Regions from separate parts of the Kitasatospora sp. NPDC054795 genome, predicted to be linked through region 2. Evidence: riboswitches for the same ligand, from Rfam matches in the RefSeq annotation. Region 2 holds a riboswitch; each other region holds the start of a gene.

Region 1 (4,218 bases), on a different contig from region 2:
GCCGCGCTTGTCGACGTTGGCGGTCTCGACCTTGGTGCCCGCGTTGAAGGTCTTGTCGACGACCTTGCCGGTCAGGACCTCCTTGAGCTTGGTACGCACGAAGGCCGGGCCCTTGCCGGGCTTGACGTGCTGGAACTCGACGACGGACCAGAGCTTGCCGCCCTCCAGCTTGAGGACCATGCCGTTCTTGAGATCGTTCGTGGAAGCCACGGGCGCACTAACTCCTGTATAGCTGTCAAGGAACCAAGGGATTGCGTCCTGCCTCCCACGGCCCCGGGGGGCCGCGGTCACAGGGCGAGGAGCTCCTTGGTGGTGATGGTGAGCAGCTCGGGCCCGCCCTCTTCGAGGGGGCGCACGACGAGCGTGTCCTCGATCCGGACGCCGCCCCTGCCCGGGAGGTGGACCCCCGGGCCGACGGTGACCGGCACGCGGCTGTCCAGTTTACCCATGTCCGACGGACCGAGGCGCGGCGCCTCCCGGATCTCCAGCCCGACGCCGTGGCCCACCGGGTGCGGGGAGGCCTCGGTGTGGCCGGCCGCCTCCAGGACCTGCCGGGCGGCCCGGTCGGGCACGCACTGCTCCACGCCCGGTCCGAGCGCCTCCCGCCCGGCCCGCTGGGCCCGGAAGACCAGCCGGTGCAGCTCCACCTGCCAGGGCGCGGGGGCCGCGCCGATCACGAAGGTGCGGGCGGTGGAGACGCCGTAGCCGCGGTACTGGGCGCCCATCACCACGGTCAGGAAGTCCCCCTCCTCCACCCGGCGGTCGGTGGGCTGGTGGGCGGCCTGGCCGGAGTGGCTGCCGGTGCCGACCGAGACCGGGAAGGCGGCCCGGTCGGCGCCGTGGTCGATCATCCGGCGCTCCAGCTCCATCGCCAGGTGCCGCTCGGTGCGGCCGACCAGGATCGACTCCAGCAGCTCGCCCAGCGCCTGGTCGGCGATCTCGGCGGCGATCCGCAGGTCGGCGATCTCGTGCTCGTCCTTGACCACCCGCAGCCGCTCGACCGTCTGGCCGAGGTCCACCAGCCGGGCCCCCTCGGTCAGGCCGCCCACCGCCCGGTGCCGGGTGACGGTCAGGTCGTGCTCCTCCACCGCCAGTCCCGACACCCCGGACCGCGCGGCGACGGCCGCGACGGCCAGCGCGGAGTCCGACCCGGCCGCCACCGGAAGCCGGGTGACGTCCGGGGCCATCAGGTGCTCCCCGGTGTCGTCCGGCGGCAGGTCGTCCGGCAGCGCGAGCAGCGCCCGCTCCCTGGTCAGCAGCAGGCTCGCCCCGCAGGGCGCGCAGCCCGTCAGGTACCGCACGTTCGCCGCGCGGGTGATCAGCGCCGCATCGGCCCCGGCCGCACTGCAGTGCTCCCTCACCCGCTCCCGCCGCCCCGCGTACGCATCCGCCATGCGTCGAGCCTACGAACCCCCGGCCCGAAGCGCCCGCCGAGCACCCCCGGCAGAACCCCCAATACCCCTTGCGCGCCCCCCTGCGCGACCGCGGCACCGTCCCCCTCGGACCCGCGCCCCACCCCCACGCAGCGTGCCGCCGAGGGGCCCCGCGCCCCCGCCGGCCCCTCGGATCCCCTACCGGTCGCTACGTTCCGTCACAAAACTGTCACTGCCGGTCCTGTGCGAGTACGACCCGGTCGCCGGCCGGCACGTCGACCTCCGCGAGGAGCGCCGACCCGGGGCGCACCCGGCCCCCGGAACGCGAACGGCGCCTCCCCACCGCGGGGAGGCGCCGTTCCGGCGTGCGCGGGCAGGCCGCTGCTCGCGGCCGGGTGGCTCAGGAGCCCTCGGGCGTCCAGCGCTTCTCGACCCCGGCGAGTTTCCAGTACCCGATCGCGATCGCCCAGACGACCACGAACAGCCCGGCGATGGCGTAGCCGACGTTGTCCAGTGAGATGTCGGCGATGAAGCCGGTGACCGGGTCGGTCAGATCGAGCTTCTCGTGCAGCACCCCGACCAGCTCGATGGTGCCGATGACGAAGGCCACCGCGATCGACAGACCGGTGATGGTCAGGTTGTAGTACACCTTCCGCACCGGGTTGGCGAAGGCCCACTGGTACGCGAAGTTCATGAACGTCCCGTCCAGGGTGTCGAACAGGCTCATCCCGGCCGCGAACAGCAGCGGCAGGCAGACGATCGCGTACCAGGGCAGCCCGGAGGCGGCGCCCGAGCCGGCCATCACCATCAGGGTGACCTCGGTCGCGGTGTCGAAGCCCAGGCCCAGCACCATGCCCACCGGGAACATCTGCCCGGGCCGGGTGATCGAACGGGTCGCCCGGTTCAGCACCCGGGCCATGAAGCCGCGCGAGTCGAGGTGCGCCTCCAGCTCCTTCTCGTCGAACTTCCCGGCCCGCATCGAGCGGAACACCCTGAGGATGCCGAGCAGCGCCGCCAGGTTGAGCGCGCCGATCAGGTAGAGGAACACGCCGGAAGTGGTCGTCCCGATCACGCCGAGCCACTTGTGGGTGGTCGACTCGTCGTCCATCAGGGTGTTCGCCAGCTGCGCGCCGCCCGCCACCAGGGCGGCCATCAGCACCACCATCGAGGAGTGTCCGAGGGCGAACCAGAAGCCCACCGAGACCGGCCGCTTGCCGTCCGCCATCAGCTTGCGGGTGGTGTTGTCGATCACCGCGATGTGGTCGGCGTCGAAGGCGTGCCGCATCCCGAGGGTGTACGCGGTGATACCCAGGCCCACCCCGAAGACCTGGGTACCGACCGCGTACTTCTCGGGTGCGACCAGGAAGATCAGCGTGCCGAAGGCCACCACGTGCATGGCCACGATCACCGCCATCAGCCCGGCGGTACGGACGGTGTCCTCGCGCCGCCACTGGAAGCTGGGCAGCGCGGAGGGGGCCGGTTCGGCCCCGGCGGCAACGGTTTCGGGCAGGGTCATCTGCGGATCACGCTCCAGCACCTCGTGGAAAACCTCGTGAGATGCCGTGGCCGGTCTCCTGGCTGACGGGACGCCCGTACCCGCCTTCCCAAGCGCGCGAGGCGCCCAGTGGCTCCATGGGTACGGACGACGTTCCTCCGCGGACGGAGGAACGACCCGATCACAGTGGCGAGGGCCGCTCCGGGCTGGGACCCCTGAGGGTCCGTCACCGGTCTTCCCGAGCACCACGGCGGGGAACACCGTAGGGGCCACGCCCGACCCGTGCAAGGTTGCGCACCTGCGCAGGTGTCCAGGATCACAGACCGCCGCCTGCGAGAATGTCCGCATGCATCTCGTACCGGCCGACCGCGCGGGCCACCGCACCATCGACGGGCACCGGGTCTGCGAGGCCATCGCCGCGATCGGCGACCCGGCCCACGTCCGGTCCTGGGCCGAGCGGTTCTCCCTGCTCGCCGACCCCGGCCGGCTCGCCCTGCTGCTCGCCCTCCACCGGGCCGGGCCGCTCGCCGTCACCGACCTCGCGGTCGCCACCGGCATGCGCGACCCCGCCGTCTCCCAGGCCCTGCGGCTGCTCCGCACGGCCGGCGTGGTCACCGGCGACCGGGACGGACGCGTGGTGCGCTACCAGCTCGTGGACGAGGCCATGCGCCCCCTCCTCGACGAGTGCGTCGCCGGCGAACACCACGAGCCCACCGCGGCCACGGGCTGACCCACTGGCCCGGCCCCGGAACCGCGCCGCGGCCGGAGCGGATGAGTACGATCATGACGTGCCGTCCCGCCCCCACGCCTGGCCCGCCGACCGGTGGAACACCCGACCGGTCAGGGCCCGCGTGCTGGCGGTCGCCCGCACCCTCACCTCGGCCACCCGGGTCCTGGACGTCCTGACCCTGCTGAACCCGGACGGCATCGAGCGGTACTTCACCGTCAACCCCGGCTCCGCCTTCGCCGACCGCGCCCTGGACGAGTACCTGCACGGCCTGCCCGGCTTCACGGTGCTGGACTGGGAGGACGCCGTCAGCCGCCGCTTCGACCTGGCCGTCGCCTGCGCCGTCCACTCCTCCATGCACCGGCTGGACGCCCGCCTCGTCGTCCTCCCGCACGGCGTCGGCTACAACCGGCTGGTCACCGAGTCCACCGGCGACACGGTCACCGCCGCCGGCCTGTCCCGCAACGAACTCACCCACCGCGGCAGGGTGTTCGTGGACGTCCTCGGCCTCTCCCACCCCGAGCAGCTGGACCGGCTGCGGGTCTCCTGCCCCGAGGCGCTGGACGTCGCCCGGGTGGTCGGCGACCCCTGCTTCGACCGGATGCTCGGCAGCCGGCGCTCCC
Region 2 (4,218 bases):
CGCGGTCGCCTGCATGGGCCTGGCCGTCCACCTGACCGAGCTGGGCGCCGACCGGCTCGGCATCTGCCAGGCCGCGCCCTGCCGCAACGCCTACCTGGACACCTCGACCAACCGCTCCCGCCGCTACTGCTCGGACCGCTGCGCGACCCGCGCCAACGTGGCCGCCTACCGGGCCCGCAAGCGCCAGGAGGCGGAGGCGGCGGCCCGGGACAGGACCTAGACGTCCTCCACCCAGGCGCCGAGCCGGCGGGCGAGGCCCGGCACCCGGGCCAGCCGCGGGTTGAGCAGCAGCCGCTCCAGCCGGCGCCCCGGCGCCAGCCAGACCGGGCTCGGGCGCAGCCGCAGCAGCACCCGGCCGAGCACCAGCTCGTCCGGCACGGCGCCGTAGCTGCGGCTGTCGCTGTCCACCGGGCGGTTGTCGGAGAGCAGCCACCAGCCCGCGGCCCGGCGCTCGGCGGCCCGCTTCACCACCAGCAGGTCCTGCTGGAAGGGGTGCCGGAAGACCACCACCGCGCCCGGCCGGATCGGCGCGCCGTAGCGGACCAGCAGCTGGTCGCCCTCGCGCAGGGTCGGGACCATCGACGGCCCCGCCACGTCGACCAGTCCGAACGGCAGCGCGCCGCCCCGGTCCGGCCCCCCGGCCCCGGCGCCCTGCGGTCGCGTGCTCCGCGCCACGACTCCTCCTCCTGCTCCGCCCGCCCCCAGTCTGCCGTACGGACCGTCACCGGTCCGATGTCCGGATTACCCCGGTTCCTGGTCCGTCTTTTGCCCTAGGCCCGCCGCCCGATCGCGAAACGGCGAGGCCGGAAGGGTAATCTCGGGCGCGGGAAGACGATCTAAGGAAGGACTCCCATGTTCTCTCGTCTGTTTGCACCTCGCGCCACCGCCCACGCCCACTGCGACCTGCCCTGCGGCGTGTACGACCCGGCTCAGGCCAAGCTGGAGGCCGAGTCGGTCAAGGCCACCCAGGAGAAGTACCAGGCCAACGAGGACCCGCACTTCCGCGCCCGCGCCATCATCATCAAGGAGCAGCGCGCCGAGGCCGTCAAGCACCACATCTCGGTGCTGTGGAGCGACTACTTCAAGGCCCCGCACTTCGAGAAGTACCCGCAGCTGCACCAGCTGATCAACGACACCCTGAAGGCCGCCTCGGCCGCCAAGGCGTCCACCGACCCGGCCACCGGCCAGGCCCTGCTGGACCTGATCGCCGAGGTCGACAAGATCTTCTGGGAGACCAAGCAGGCCTGAGCCTGACACGTCGCCACCCGACCGCCCCCGTCCGTACCGCCGGACGGGGGCGGTCGCGCGTTCCCGGCCCACCCAGGGCCGGTAAGGGTTGCCTGCCCTGAGTGGCTGTTATGCTGCCAGGGCGTCCGAGGGGGAAGTCCGGTGTGAATCCGGCGCTGACCCGCAACGGTGAGCACGGCCCGTACCAGCCCGTACGGCCCGCGCCAGCCCGATCGCCCCCGGCCGCTGAACTCCCGACAACTCGCCGCGGACTGCGAGGGGAACGGCGCCGCGGCACGCCTTCGGCCGGCGCCCGCCCCGGCGCACCCGCGGCCCGAGGCAAGGCGCACCCGTGGACCGTGCAGTCGTGGACCGTGCAGTCGGCCCGCCCACCCGTCGAATACCCGTCGTCCCGCTCGCCGCCGGCCTCGTCGCCGCCCTGCTGCTGTCGCTGCTCTGCGGGGTCGCCCTCGGCTCCTCCGGACTCGGCCTGCCCCGGGTGCTGCGGCTGCTGGGCGCCGGGCTGACGGGCGGACGGCTGGACGCGGGCGAGGCGGCCGCGTACGCGATCGTCTGGGAGATCCGGCTGCCGCGCACCGTGCTGGCCGCCGTCGTCGGCGCCGGACTCGCCGCCTGCGGGGTCGCCGTCCAGGCCCTGGTGCGCAACGCGCTGGCCGACCCCTTCGTACTCGGCATCTCCTCCGGCGCGGCCGTCGGCGCCAACGCCGTCCTGCTCTTCGGCGCCTTCGCCTCGCTCGGGGTGTGGGCGATCTCCGCCTCCGCCTTCGGCTCCGCGCTGGCCGCCATGACGCTCGTCTACCTCGCCGCCCGCACCGCGTACGGACTCACCCCGCTGCGCCTGGTGCTCACCGGCACCGCGCTGTCCTACGGCTTCTCCGCCGCCACCACCCTGATGGTCTTCGCCGCCGACCGCGGCGAGGCCGCCCGGGACGCCATGATGTGGCTGCTCGGCAGCCTCGGCGGCGCCACCTGGGGCAAGGTGCCGATCGCCGCCGTCACGGTGGTGGCCGGCCTCGCGTACCTGGCCTGCGCCGCCGGGCGGCTGGACGCGCTCGCCATGGGCGACGAGACCTCCGCCTCGCTCGGCGTGGACCCGGACCGGCTGCGCCGCGAGCTGTTCGTGGTGACGGCCGCCGTCACCGGCACCGTGGTCGCGGTCAGCGGGGCGATCGGCTTCGTCGGGCTGCTGATGCCGCACCTGGCGCGGATGCTGGTCGGCGCCGGGCACCGCCGGGTGCTGGTGATCGCGCCGCTCGCCGGGGCGCTGCTGCTGGTCTGGGTGGACATCGCCTCGCGCACCCTGCTGGCACCCGCCGAACTGCCCGTCGGGGTGTTCACCGCGGTGCTCGGCGTACCCGCCTTCCTGCTGATGATGCGCCGCCGCGGCCAGGCCCTCGGAGGAACCCGGTGACCGACGTGACCACGGCGACCGACCCGGCCGACCCGACCGCCCCGGCGCGGGCCCAGGACCTCGCCGTCGACGCCGTCTCGGTGGAGCTGGCCGGCACCCGGCTGGTCCACGAGGTGAACCTGGCGGCCGCCGCCGGGCAGGTGGTCGGGCTGGTCGGCCCGAACGGCAGCGGCAAGTCGACCCTGCTGCGCTGCGTTTACCGGGTGCTGAAGCCGGCCGGCGGCGTGGTCCGGCTGGCCGGCGACGACCTGCACGCCCTGAGCGCCCGCGACACGGCCCGCCGGGTGGCCGCGCTGACCCAGGAGCACTCCGCCGAGTTCGACTTCACCGTCGCCGAGGTGGTCGCCATGGGCCGGCTGCCGCACCGCCGCGGCTTCGGCTCCCCGGCCGACGGGGACGCGGAGCGCTGCGCCGGGGCGCTGCGCAAGGTCCGGGCCGGACACCTCGCCGAGCGCGGCTTCCTGAGCCTGTCCGGGGGCGAGAAGCAGCGGGTGCTGTTCGCCCGCGCGCTGGTCCAGGAACCGCGCCTGCTGGTGCTGGACGAACCCACCAACCACCTCGACATCGCCCACCAGTTGGAGGTGCTGGCGCTCGCCCGCGAGGCCGGCCCGACGGTGCTCACCGCGCTGCACGACCTCAACCTGGCGGCCGGCCACTGCGACCTGGTCTACGTGCTGCGGGCCGGGCGGATCGTCGCCTCCGGCCCGCCCCACGAGGTGCTCCGCCCCGCCCTGCTGGCCGAGGTGTTCGGCGTCCGCGCCACCCCGGTGCGGCACCCGGAGACCGGCGCCCTCCAGCTGCTGTTCGACCGGCTCGCCCCCTCCTCCTGACCCGTCCCGTCTGCCCAGAGGAACCACCTTGCGCACCAAGGCCGTTGCCACCGTCGCCCTGCTCGTCCTCGGACTCACCGCCTGCGGCGCCGAGATCGCCCCGAAGGAGGCCGCCACCGCCTCCGCCCACTACCCGGTGACGGTGGACAACTGCGGGCAGAAGCTCACCTTCGCGCAGAAGCCCGCCCGGGTGGTGACCAACGACGTCAACATCACCGAGCTGATGCTCTCCCTCGGCCTCGCCGACCGGATGGCCGGCTACGTGATGCCCGACGACAAGGGCCGGATCGACAAGGTGGCCTGGAAGGACGGCTACCAGCAGACCACCTGGCTCTCCAAGAAGGTGCTCACCAAGGAGATCGCCCTGGACGCCCGGGCCGACCTGGTCCTCGCCGGCTGGCACTACGGCTTCGACGAGGGCGCCGGCGTCACCCCGCAGGCCTTCAAGGCGCTCGGCGTCGACTCGTACGTGCTCAGCGAGTCCTGCCGCAGCGGCAAGGGCACCGAGCGCGGCGTGATGGACCCGCTGGAGGCCCTCTACACCGACCTGGCCAACCTCGGCGAGATCTTCGACGTCAAGGACCGCTCCGACAGGCTGATCGCGGACTTCAAGGCGCAGATCGCCGCCGTCCCGCAACCCGAGCGCCGCCCGTCCGTCTTCCTGTACGACAGCGGGCAGGACAAGCCGTACACCGCCGGGAAGTTCGCCGCCGCCAACGAGATCATCGC
Region 3 (4,218 bases), on a different contig from region 2:
CCTGGAAGCCGGCCCGGGCGGCGTCCCGGCGGGCGGAGACCGGGAGGTCGAGCACCGGCGAGTCGAGGATGAGGCCGCTGACGGCGTGCGGCCAGGCGGTGCGGGCCGCGGTCTGGAGGGCCGTGGTCGCGCCGACGGACCAGCCGTAGAGGATCACCTTGCCCGCGCCGCTGTCGAGCGCCAGCCGTACCGCCGCCTCGATGTCGCGCCACTCGGTCTCGCCGAAGTGGCTGAGCCCGTCCGGGGAGGCGGGGGCGCCCCGGTCGCCGCGGTAGGTGACGGCGAGGGCGGGCAGGCCGAGCCGGTCGAGGACGGGGAGCACCGGGAGGGTCTGCTGGCGGTCGGCCTCGGGGCCGTGCACCAGGATCACCCAGGTACCGCGCTTGCCGTCGAGCCGCCAGGCGGGAAGGGCGCCGAGCTCGCCGTCGGCGGTGGTGTCGGTGAAGGGGAGGCCGAGTGCCTCGGTGGGGTCGCCGAGGTGGACCCGGGGAGTGAAGCGGACCTCGGTGCCGGGGGTGAGCGTGCCCCGGTCGGCGCGGAGCAGCGGGCGGGTGACGCCCCGCTCGTCGCTGTGCAGGACCTCCTCGACGACCGCGTGCCCGCCGTCCGCCCACTCGACCGCCCAGCGGCCGGGGCGCAGGCTCTCGGGGCCGCGGGTGAAGGTGACCCGGCCGGGGGAGAGGCCGCGGACCAGGACCGGCCCGGACTCCGGGACGGCGGCCACCGGACGGACCGTCCGGTCGGAGGCCCGACGGCCGATCACCAGCACGGCGGCCCCGACCGCGGCGGCCGCCACGACGGCGGCGGTTCCCCAACGCATTTCGCTCCCCGCTCTGTTGCTCACGGACCGGACGGTGTTCGGGCACCAGTTCACCGGCGCTCCGTCCGCCCGGCCACCGGGCTGGGCCGTCCGGGTCACCCGGGCGGCGGCCAGGCGGCGCTGAGGAGGTGTCGGAGGCGGGCAATGAGGGTGGTGGGGCGGGGCGGCGGCGGAGCCGGCGGCGCCCCGGTGGGAGGGGACGTGGTGTTCCCGGTGGAGGGCGGCCCCGCGCCGGGCGATCCCCCGGCGCGTCGGCGGCGTCCGCGTGTGACCAACCCCTCTGTGACCTCGGTTGACTCCCGGTTCGGGCCCGTGATGGGATCCTGGGGCCAAACGGAGGCATGGAGAGGAAGCCGGTGGAATTCCGGCGCGGTCCCGCCACTGTCACCGGGGAGCACGCTCGGAACATCGCCACGGCGGCCGTCGACGGCCGCTGGAAGGCTCCGGGGGTGCGTTCGACCCGGAAGCCAGGAGACTCTCGCCCCCGTCACGTCGATCCAGGGCGCGGACCCTGAGTGAGGACACGCACGCGATGCAGGCTGCCCCACCCCACCGGACTCCGAGCTGCCTTCCGCCGTGCCCCCGATGACCCCGCTCGGGCCCTCCTCCTCGCCGCGCCCGCTGGCCCGCGCCGCCGCGTTCGCGCTCGGCGCCGTCGCGGGCCATGTCGCCGACGCCCGCTTCGCCGACCCCCGCCGGGGCCATCCGGTGGCTGTCTTCGGCAGCGCCGCGACCCGGCTGGAGCGTCGGCTGTGGCGCGACGACCGCGGCGCGGGGGCCGGGTACACGGCGCTGTGCGTGGGCGCGGTCGCGGCGGGCGCGCTCGCCCTGGACCGTACGGTGGGCCGGCGTCCGCTGGGCCGGGCGGTGCTGGCGGCGGCCGCGACCTGGACAGTGCTCGGCGGCACCTCGCTGACCCGGGAGGCGCGCACCATCGGCCGCTCGCTGGCCGCGGGCGACCTCGCGGCCGCCCGGGAACGGCTGCCGCACCTGTGCGGGCGGGACCCGAGCGCGCTGGACGGGCAGCAGATCGCCCGGGCGGTGGTCGAGTCGGTGGCCGAGAACACCGCCGACGCCGTGGTGAACGCGCTGACCTGGGGCGCCCTGGCCGGCACGCCCGGCCTGCTGGCCTTCCGCGCCGTGAACACCCTGGACGCGATGGTGGGCCACCGCTCGCCGCGCTACGCCCGGTTCGGCTGGGCCTCGGCCCGGCTGGACGACCTGGCGGGCTGGCCGGGCGCCCGGCTGACGGCGCTGCTGACGGTGGCCGCCGCGCCCGAGCCCCGTACGGCCTGGCGGGTCTGGCGGCGCGACGGCTCCGCGCACCCGAGCCCGAACGCGGGCCAGGCCGAGGCGGCGTTCGCCGGCGCGGTGGGCGTACGGCTGGGCGGGGCGCTGCGGTACGGCGAGCGGGTGGAGCACCGGCCCGTACTGGGTGCGGAGCTGCGGCCGGTGACGGTGGACGACATCGAGCGCGCCTGTGCGCTCTCCCGGCGGGTGGGCGCACTGGCGCTGGGTACGACGGTCGCGGGGCACGTCCTGCTGCGGATGCTGCTGAGGAAGAGGGGACGGGCATGAGCAAGGCGCTGCTGGTCGCGGGGACGACCTCGGACGCGGGCAAGAGCGTGGTGACGGCCGGGATCTGCCGTTGGCTCGTCCGCCAGGGCGTGCGGGTCGCGCCGTTCAAGGCGCAGAACATGTCGCTCAACTCCTTCGTCACCGCCGACGGTGCCGAGATCGGCCGTGCCCAGGCGATGCAGGCCCAGGCCGCCCGGGTGGAGCCGGAGGCGGCGATGAACCCGGTGCTGCTCAAGCCGGGCGCGGACGGCCGCAGCCAGGTGGTGCTGCTCGGCAGGCCGGTGGCGGAGGTGGGCGCGCTGGACTACCGCGAGCGCAAGCCCGTCCTGCTGAAGCGCGCCCTGGAGTGCCTGGCGGACCTGCGCGACCGCTACGACGTGGTGGTCTGCGAGGGCGCGGGCTCGCCCGCCGAGATCAACCTGCGCGACCGCGACATCGCCAACATGGGCCTGGCGACGGCCGCCGCCCTGCCGGTGGTGGTGGTCGGGGACATCGACCGCGGCGGGGTCTTCGCGGCGATGTACGGGACGCTGGCGCTGCTGTCGGCGGAGGACCAGCGGCACGTGGCCGGCTGGTTCGTCAACAAGTTCCGCGGTGACGCGCGGCTGCTCGCACCCGGGCTGGAAATGTTGCACGGGCTGACCGGCCGTCCGGTGCTGGGCACGCTGCCGATGCTGCCCGGGCTCTGGCTGGACGCCGAGGACTCGCTGGACCTGTCGACGGTGGTGGACCGGGCGGACGGGCCCGGGCCGTACGGCGCGGACGTGCTGCGGGTGGCCGTGGTGCGCTTCCCGCGGCTGTCCAACTTCACCGACATGGACGCGCTCGCGCAGGAGCCGGGCGTGCTGGTGCGCTGGGCGACCCGCCCGGAGGAGCTGGCCGACGCCGACCTGGTGGTGCTGCCCGGGACCCGGGCCACCGTCGCCGACCTCGCCTGGCTGCGCGAGCGCGGTCTGGAGCCGGCGCTGCGGGCGCGGGCGGCGGCCGGGCTGCCGGTCCTCGGGGTCTGCGGCGGCTATCAGATGCTGGCGCGCTCGATCGTGGACGAGGTCGAGTCGAAGGCGGGGGCCGTCGAGGGCCTCGGCCTGCTGCCGACCCAGGTGCGGTTCGGCGCCGAGAAGGTGCTGGCGCGGCCGGTCGGCGAGGCGTTCGGGCAGCGGGTGGAGGGCTACGAGATCCACCACGGGGTGGTCACCGTCGAGGGCGGGGACACGTTCGTCTCCGACGGCCGGGGGCGGGGTCTGGACGGCTGCCGGGTGGGCCCGGTCTGGGGCACGACCTGGCACGGCGCGCTGGAGAACGACGGGTTCCGCCGCGAACTCCTGCGCGAGGTCGCCGCGTTGTCGGGCCGGGCGTTCGTCCCGGCCCCGGACACCTCCTTCGCCGCGGCGCGCGAGGCCCGGCTGGACCGGCTGGGCGACCTGATCGAGGAGCACGCCGACACCGACGCGCTGTGGAAGCTGATCGAGGGCGGGGTGCCGGCGGCCGGATCGCTGCCGTTCGTCCCGCCCGGGGCCCCTGGGAGTGACGCATGAGCCGGGTACGGCGGCAGTGCCGGGTACGGCAGCAGGGCCAGGCAGGATCACGCAACCGGGCAGGATCACCGAGCCGGGCAGGATCACAGGACCGGACAGTGCCGCGGGACCGGGCACGACAGGAGTGGGGTACGGCATGAGTGACGTCCGCTATCCGTTCACCGCGATCGTCGGCATGGCCGACCTGCGGCTCGGGCTGTTGCTGAACGCGGTCTCCCCGGCCGTGGGCGGCGTGCTGGTGCGCGGTGAGAAGGGCACCGCGAAGTCGACCATGGTGCGCGCGCT

Evidence for each region. A riboswitch is a leader RNA that binds a small molecule or an ion and turns the genes downstream of it on or off. The one in region 2 is predicted to bind cobalamin.
Region 1: another riboswitch for cobalamin. It lies ahead of ACWGJO_RS32755 (HoxN/HupN/NixA family nickel/cobalt transporter); the one in region 2 lies ahead of ACWGJO_RS15445 (FecCD family ABC transporter permease).
Region 3: another riboswitch for cobalamin. It lies ahead of ACWGJO_RS04595 (cobalamin biosynthesis protein); the one in region 2 lies ahead of ACWGJO_RS15445 (FecCD family ABC transporter permease).

Annotation. Positions count from the first base shown of each region.
Region 1 is NZ_JBSHAP010000121.1:18,391-22,608, forward strand. Features, by position in the region: gene efp (elongation factor P) at 1-210, opposite strand, end outside; gene ACWGJO_RS32750 (M24 family metallopeptidase) at 288-1,394, opposite strand; gene ACWGJO_RS32755 (HoxN/HupN/NixA family nickel/cobalt transporter) at 1,774-2,889, opposite strand; cobalamin riboswitch at 2,921-3,133, opposite strand; gene ACWGJO_RS32760 (ArsR/SmtB family transcription factor) at 3,215-3,598, shown strand; gene ACWGJO_RS32765 (hypothetical protein) at 3,657-4,218, shown strand, end outside.
Region 2 is NZ_JBSHAP010000036.1:15,473-19,690, forward strand. Features, by position in the region: gene ACWGJO_RS15430 (CGNR zinc finger domain-containing protein) at 1-220, shown strand, start outside; gene sodX (nickel-type superoxide dismutase maturation protease) at 217-579, opposite strand; gene sodN (superoxide dismutase, Ni) at 853-1,248, shown strand; cobalamin riboswitch at 1,317-1,455, shown strand; gene ACWGJO_RS15445 (FecCD family ABC transporter permease) at 1,595-2,659, shown strand; gene ACWGJO_RS15450 (ABC transporter ATP-binding protein) at 2,665-3,489, shown strand; gene ACWGJO_RS15455 (ABC transporter substrate-binding protein) at 3,518-4,218, shown strand, end outside.
Region 3 is NZ_JBSHAP010000008.1:23,282-27,499, forward strand. Features, by position in the region: gene ACWGJO_RS04590 (alpha/beta hydrolase family protein) at 1-820, opposite strand, end outside; cobalamin riboswitch at 1,167-1,298, shown strand; gene ACWGJO_RS04595 (cobalamin biosynthesis protein) at 1,406-2,398, shown strand; gene ACWGJO_RS04600 (cobyric acid synthase) at 2,395-3,933, shown strand; gene ACWGJO_RS04605 (putative cobaltochelatase) at 4,070-4,218, shown strand, end outside.